Linked DNA regions of Lacticaseibacillus paracasei subsp. paracasei. The protein of the gene in region 1 interacts with the protein of each later gene in a pairwise test. Links are inferred from orthologs where the notes say so. Each region holds a gene or a part of one and is shown in the gene's direction. Other genes may lie near its edges. The genes, in order: dnaX and dnaE.

The links.
Region 2: the proteins of dnaX (region 1) and dnaE interact in binary tests that used the Escherichia coli proteins (3 or more experiments, as listed by UniProt). The link is inferred for Lacticaseibacillus paracasei subsp. paracasei from one-to-one orthologs.

Annotation. Positions count from the first base shown.
Region 1 is NZ_AP012541.1:2,307,196-2,310,499, reverse strand. The notes cover bases 197-3,176. They hold dnaX (DNA polymerase III subunit gamma/tau), read left to right. Parts: upstream 197-827; coding sequence 828-2,525; downstream 2,526-3,176. Other genes in these bases: recR (recombination mediator RecR), read left to right, coding at 3,166-3,176; LBPC_RS11325 (YbaB/EbfC family nucleoid-associated protein), read left to right, coding at 2,542-2,850; tadA (tRNA adenosine(34) deaminase TadA), read left to right, coding at 197-355. Outside these bases: more of tadA, read left to right, coding at 1-196; more of recR, read left to right, coding at 3,177-3,304. UniProt on the Escherichia coli protein: Part of the beta sliding clamp loading complex, which hydrolyzes ATP to load the beta clamp onto primed DNA to form the DNA replication pre-initiation complex.
Region 2 is NZ_AP012541.1:1,358,375-1,362,540, forward strand. Bases 46-3,887 are described here. They hold dnaE (DNA polymerase III subunit alpha), read left to right. Parts: upstream 46-390; coding sequence 391-3,687; downstream 3,688-3,887. Other genes in these bases: LBPC_RS06715 (YjzD family protein), read right to left, coding at 101-295; pfkA (6-phosphofructokinase), read left to right, coding at 3,799-3,887. In the rest of the region: more of pfkA, read left to right, coding at 3,888-4,166. UniProt on the Escherichia coli protein: DNA polymerase III is a complex, multichain enzyme responsible for most of the replicative synthesis in bacteria. This DNA polymerase also exhibits 3' to 5' exonuclease activity. The alpha chain is the DNA polymerase catalytic subunit.

The DNA of each region.
Region 1 (3,304 bases):
CGCGACGCATCATGCCGAGATGCTGGCGATTCAGGCCGCATGCAAAACGCTTGGTACATGGCGCCTGGAAGATTGCAGCTTATTTGTCACGTTAGAACCATGTCCAATGTGTGCCGGCGCTATGATCAATGCACGCGTGGCGACGTGTTACTTTGGTGCCACTGATCCTAAAGCAGGCGTTGCTGGCACTTTTTATAATTTATTGGCGGACACCCGCTTTAATCATCAAGTTGCTGTGGTCAGCGGCATCAAAGCCGATGAAAGCGCCACGTTGCTACAAACGTTTTTCCGAACGATCCGGGCCAAAAGAAAAGCCGCCAAGCGGGCTGGTCAAACCAGTGAGAATCAGTTATAATGAAAACTGCCGAAAGGCCTTAAGGCAATGGTGGCTTTCCGAATCGTGTCAGGTCCGGAAGGAAGCAGCACTAAGGTAGGTTCGTCATGTGCCTTTTGTTATTGAGAAATTGACCGGTCGCTTGTAATTGGAGCGGCCGTTTTTGTTGTCGCAGATTCTGTCTACTCATGAGGCAGCTATGGTAAACTAGAACACAGCGAATATTTCACTAAGAAGAGCGTGAACGGGCGCGTTTAGTCACCGGAGCATAAGCGGGTTCAGGGGTGATGGCTGGTTTTGGGCCATTGCACCTGAGGTCCTTATGAGCAGGTGACGGCGCCGGTAAGCGCGTTTAAAGAAGAGCGTGAACGGGCGCGTTTAGTCACCGGAGCATAAGCGGGTTCAGGGGTGATGGCTGGTTTTGGGCCATTGCACCTGAGGTCCTTATGAGCAGGTGACGGCGCCAGCAAACGTGTTTAAAGGAGGCGGCACGGTGAGTTATCAAGCGTTATATCGGGTGTGGCGCCCGCAGCAATTTAAAGATGTGATTGGCCAAGAAGCCATCACCAAGACGCTGAAAAATGCGCTGATTACTGGCCAGACAAGCCACGCCTATCTTTTTACCGGCCCCCGCGGTACCGGTAAAACATCGGTCGCCAAGATTCTGGCAAAGGCATTGAACTGTCTACACTTGGAGGATGGTGAGCCAGATAATACTTGTGAAATTTGTCAGGCTATTAATAATGGCAGTTTGACCGATGTTATCGAAATTGATGCTGCTTCTAACAACGGCGTGGATGAGATTCGTGACATTCGGGACAAGGCAAAATATGCGCCAACACAAGCTCGCGTCAAAGTGTATATCATCGATGAAGTGCATATGTTATCGAGCGGAGCCTTCAATGCTCTGCTGAAAACGCTGGAAGAACCGCCGGCGCATGTGGTGTTTATTTTAGCCACGACGGAGCCACATAAAATCCCAGCAACGATTATTTCGCGAACACAACGATTTGATTTTCGCCGGATCACGCCGGAAGATATCGTTAAGCGAATGCGTTTTATTTTGGATGATAAGCAAATCACATACGACGATGCTGCGTTGAAAGTGATTGCCAAAGCAGCTGAAGGCGGCATGCGGGATGCCTTATCGATTCTTGATCAAGTGTTGAGTTTTGGCGATAATCACGTCACAACGGAAGATGCACTTGATGTCACAGGCGGTGTGACTACTGCTGTTTTGGGCAAGTATTTAGCCGCGGTCCTCGCCAAGGATCATGCGCAGGCATTGAAAATGATCGAGGATTTGTTAGCGTCAGGTAAAGATGCTGGGCGGTTAATCGAAGATCTGATTGAATACTTGCGGGATCTGTTGGTTAATCAACAAGCACCGACACTCTTGGGTGATTTAGAAAAAAGCTTACTTGATGATCAATTCAAAATTCTGAGCGAGAACTTCAAGCCAGAGCAGATCTACCACATGATTGACGTGTTGAATAGCACGCAGCAACAACTGCGGATGACCAATCATCCGGAAATTTATCTAGAAGTGGCAACGGTTCGATTAAGCGAAACGACAACGCCACAGGTTACGGCAGCACCAGCACAGGCAGAAAATCCGCAATTTGAAAAATTGACGGCAAAAGTCAAACAGCTGAGTGATCAACTGAAACGGGTCGAGGCGAACGGCGGCACCATTCCGCCACCAACCAGAACCCGGAAACATGTGAAGGCCAAAGCCAACCATGTCAATCGTAAAGCTATTTATCCGATTTTAGGTGCCGCAACCAAACAGGACCTGACCAATTTAAAGGATGTTTGGCCGAATCTGCTGGGTCTGCTTAGTATCACGAAACGCGCCATGATGAAAGTCAGTGAACCGGTTGCTGCCAGTCCTAACGGTGTGATCGTGAGTTTCGATTATGATATCTACGTTGAACGCGCCATGAATGATGCCGCACTGATGACGGAATTGGAAAGTGGTCTACAAAAATTAACCGGCAAGCAGCCAAAAATTGTTTTGGTTCAAAGTGATGTCTGGCCAACCATTCGACAAGATTATATTCAAGAATTGAAGGCCCCTGAAAACAAGGAACAGAAAGCTGACACTAAACCGCAGATACCGCCAGTTGTTAGCAAATTAACAGAACTATTTGGTAAAGATGCACCTAACGTAACAATCAAAAATGACTAGAAAAGGATGATGAAACATGCGTGGAATGGGTAATATGCAAGGCATGATGAAGCAGATGCAGAAAATGCAAAAGGAAATGCAGGCAGCACAAAAGGAACTGTATGCAACGGAGTTTGAAGGCAAGTCAGCTTCCGATATGGTCACCGTTAAGTTTACCGGTGAAAAGATCATGAAAGACATTCAAATCAAACCAGAAGCCATCGATCCAGACGATCCGGACATGCTCCAAGACCTGATTATCGAAGCGGTTAATCAAGCCATGGGAACCATTGATAAGGAAACTCAAGATAAGATGGGTAAGTATACACGCGGATTGCCAATGTAACAACAGAGCGCAAAAAGGCGCGGTTAGAAACCGGAGTGTAAGCGGCCTTGAACCAAAAGGGCTGGGCTTTGGCCCTTTTGGTTCAAGGCCGCTTACATGGAGGTTTCTGCGCCTTTTTGCGCGTTTCGGAGAACAACAATGGACCACAAGTATCATCAAGAAGTCTTCACCGCATAAACCGAACTTTTACAACAACCCAAGTTCGCACCCAAAGTTTCAGCAACATAAGCAAATAAGCATCATTTTGAAACCAAAGCTGTTCTCATGACAGCAAAGATCATCACTCAGTACGTTTTCACAACAAGAGGGGACACTATGCAATATCCAGAACCGATCAGTAAATTGATCGACAGTTATATGCGCCTCCCGGGTATCGGGGCAAAAACCGCAACACGGCTGGCTTTTTACACCATTGATATGAATAAGGACGATGTGACGGCGTTCGCTAAAAGTC
Region 2 (4,166 bases), 950 kb from region 1 along the record:
TCACTCATTCCAAAAACGTCAGCACATGCAAAGTGCCCGGTTATTGTTAGACATGCCAGTCTAGCAATAATCGGGCACTTTGACGTCATTGACGATTTAATTAATGTTCTGGTTTTTCCGCAGGTTTTGCAAAATGCTGCATGATTGGCGGGAAGAAGAATAAAATGACAACGAAGATCACACTGATAATCGCGCTTGTCTTCGGGTCGTAGCTGCCGCCGCTCAAGGCGCTGATCAGGAAGCCGACAACTTGGCCGAGGATCACGCCCCAGATAATAGTAGGTAGATAACGCATGGAATCCCTCTTTTCTGTCGTCATCTTACCACGACCACAAGCGAATTCAACTGAAATTGTGAGTATTTCCGGTATAATAGAAGCGAGGTGGCAAGATGACGTTTACCCAATTACAGGTTCATAGCAATTATACCTTATTACACAGCCCGTTGGCACTGTCGGATCTTATCAGCGCAGCAAAATCACGCGGTTATTCGGCCATTGCCTTAACGGACACTAATGTTGTTTATGGTTTAGTCGAGTTTTATCGACAGGCGAAAGCGGCTGGCTTGAAGCCGCTATTAGGCATGCAGATCGCGATTGATGATGCCAAACTTTTAGTGATTGCCAAAAATAATCAGGGCTACCATCAGTTACTTAAGATCTCCACGCAGATTATGCTAGCAACTTCGCCGGTGGCCTTTGCGGACTTATTGCCTTTGACAGGCTTAGTCGCCATCACCTTACCGGATTCACCATTTTCGGCGGCAGTTGCTGCTAACGATCACGACAGAGCTGTCGCTTTTTTACAGGAGCTTGATAATAAACAGCCGGAAGCGGTGTATGTTGGTCTGGATGAGGCTCATTTAGATACGCCATTGCCGGCATTTGCGACTAGTCAGCAACTTCACCTAATGGCGTTAGGTAACGTACTGTATCGTGATCCGACTGATGCTTTTACGCAAAAAGTGATGGCAGCGATTGGTGATGGCAGTCAGTTGAATTTTCGTGACCCAGTTTTAACCGATGCTGGGCCATGGTGGTTAAAACCGCCAGCAGATGCAAGTGCACCTTTTGTTGCTGCTGGACTACAGGCGGCAGTTGACAACGCGGCTCAGATAGCGGATCAAACGGATGTGACGATTACGTTCAAGCAGCCGCAGCTACCTCATTATCAAACGCCAGATCAGCTTGCGTCTAAAGATTACCTGACCAAACTGGCTCAAGAAGGCCTCGCTAACCGTTTTCACGATCAGCCGATTCCGACAACCTATCAGCAGCGTTTGCAATATGAGCTGGATGTCATTATCAAAATGGGATTTGCTGATTACTTTCTGGTGGTTTGGGATGTGATGAATTACGCTCACAAGGTCAATATTATGACTGGGGCTGGGCGAGGATCAGCTGCGGGCTCCTTGGTCAGTTACGCGCTGGCTATTACAGAAGTCGATCCGATTGCTTATGATCTGCTGTTTGAACGGTTTCTGAATCCTGCTCGAGCGCAAATGCCTGATATTGATTTGGACATTCCTGATAACCGCCGTGGCGAGCTGATTCAATATGTCCATGACAAATATGGCCGAAATCACATGGCTCAGATTATTACTTTTGGGACGTTCGGCGCGAAACAGGCGATCAGAGATGTGGCACGCGTTTTCGGCATGAGTCAGTTTGAAAGTAATACTTGGAGCAGAGCAATTCCAAACTTGTTGCACATGGATTTAAAAACAGCATACGATCAGAGTCAGCCGTTGAAAAATTTGGTGGCCGATTCACCAAAAAATCGCATGCTGTTTCAAACCGCTTTAGCATTAGAGGGGTTGCCGCGGCATTATTCCACGCATGCAGCCGGGATTGTGCTTTCTGAAGAACCACTAACTGACACCGTTGCCTTGCAACCCAGTGGCGATGGTCTTGAACAGACGCAGGTACCCAAAGATGATGTTGAAGCACTTGGGCTGCTTAAAATGGATTTTCTGGGTTTGAAAAACCTCAATATTTTAGCCGCCGCCAGTCATTTTGTCACCCGTGATACTGGCCGGACGTTTGATCCAAAACAGATTCCGCTGAATGATCAACCGACACTCGCTTTGTTTGCCCGCGGTGATACTAACGGCGTTTTTCAATTCGAGTCTGCTGGTATCAAAAATGTTTTGCGCAAACTGCGGCCAACTGATTTTGAAGATGTTGTGGCTGTCAACGCCTTGTATCGTCCAGGTCCAATGGAAAACATCGACACGTTCATTGCCCGCAAAAATGGGCAAGAACCGATTGCTTATCCTGATCCCGCCTTGGAGAAGATTTTGAAACCGACTTATGGTGTCTTGGTTTATCAGGAGCAGGTCATGCAGGTGGCCAGTGTCATGGGCGGGTTCAGTCTTGGCGAGGCGGATTTGTTGCGGCGGGCCATGAGTAAGAAGAAATCATCAGTGCTGGCAGCCGAACAGGATAAATTCATTGAAGGTGCGGTCAAGCAAGGATTCCCTGAGGCGACTGCCAAAACGGTTTATGCTTATATTGATCGATTTGCGAATTACGGCTTCAATCGTTCTCACGCAGTTGCTTATAGTATGGTCGCATTTTGGTTAGCGTATTTAAAAGTGCATGATCCAGCCGCCTTTTTTGCGGCATTGATGAATGCTAGTATGAATAATTTGCCGAAGCTCCGGACTTACGTACAAGAAGCCAAAGCGCGTCAGGTAGCTTTATTAGGTCCTGACATCAACACCAGCAATGGTGGCTTTAAGTTGAGCGACGGGAAGATTCGCTTTGGACTTTTGTCTGTCAAAGGGATGCGCCGTGACTTTTCCGAAGCCATTTTTACCGCTCGTAAAAATGGCCCGTTTAAAGATTTTCGCGATTTACTACAGCGCCTCGAGCCGAAGTGGTTAAAGGCAGATAATTTCAAGCCATTGATTCTTGCCGGTGCCTTTGATAGCTTTGATGATAACCGGGCACAGACAATTGCGAACTTAGATGAATTAATCAACTCGGTTAAACTTGCTGGCAATGATGTTGGGCTATTTTCAGTGCTAGCGCCTAAACCGATTGTGGTGCCGGAAATGCCGGCAGGCGAACGGCTTGAAGAAGAGGCTAATGTTTTAGGCGTTTACCTTTCTGGTCATCCGGTTGACAAATATGCCCCTTTGAAAACGCAATACACATTAGTCAATGTGGTGGATTTAGCAGAAGGTCGCACGGTTGATATTTTGCTTCTGGTTCGACACATTAAGCGGATCCGGACCAAAACTGGGAAGCCTATGGCGTTTGTGGATGGACAGGATGCGACTGGCACCGTTTCGCTGACGGTTTTTCCCAATCTATATCCAACATTAGAAAAAATTGAGACCGACATGGTGGTACTAGTGAACGGGCGAGTTGAAAAACGCAATGACGACTTGCAACTCATTGTGAACCGGATTCAAGATGCCGCACCGTTGCTTGAGGCCTTACCAAAAGCACAGTTATTTATTCGCTTGGATGCGGATAATGTTGACGCCCGGACCGATTTACTGAAAAAATTGCAAACTGCCCATGGACCAATTCCGGTTATCACTGTCGACACGACCAGCAAGGAGAGTGTTTTGTTAGATAAGCGATACTGGGTCACTGCTGATACCAGCTTGATGGCTGATCTTGAATCGCGGTTTGGTGCGGCTAATGTGGTGTTGCGAAAACGACAAGAAGAATAGAGAAAATTGTAAAATGTTCTCATTTTCAGGGACTTTGTTTCTGAAAAGTGGTAAACTCAATGAGTATTTGTGATGGGACAAATCGCAAAAGAATATGCATGAGGTGAAATAATGAAACGCATTGGTATTTTGACCAGTGGCGGGGATGCGCCTGGCATGAACGCCGCGGTCCGCGCTGTTGCTCGCAAGGCGATGCACGAAGGCCTTGAAGTATATGGCATCAATTATGGATTTGCTGGGTTAGTTGCCGGCGACATTTTCAAAATGAATGAATCAACTGTCGGTGATAAGATTCAACGCGGCGGGACCATGTTATATTCCGCACGTTATCCACAATTTGCGCAAGAAGAAGGCCAGTTGCGCGGGGTCGAACAATTAAACAAGTTTGGCATCGAGGCGTTGGTCGTCATCGGCGGAGACGGCTCTTATCACGGTGCACTAGCTTTGACGCGTCACGGTTTCAACACCATTGGCCTGCC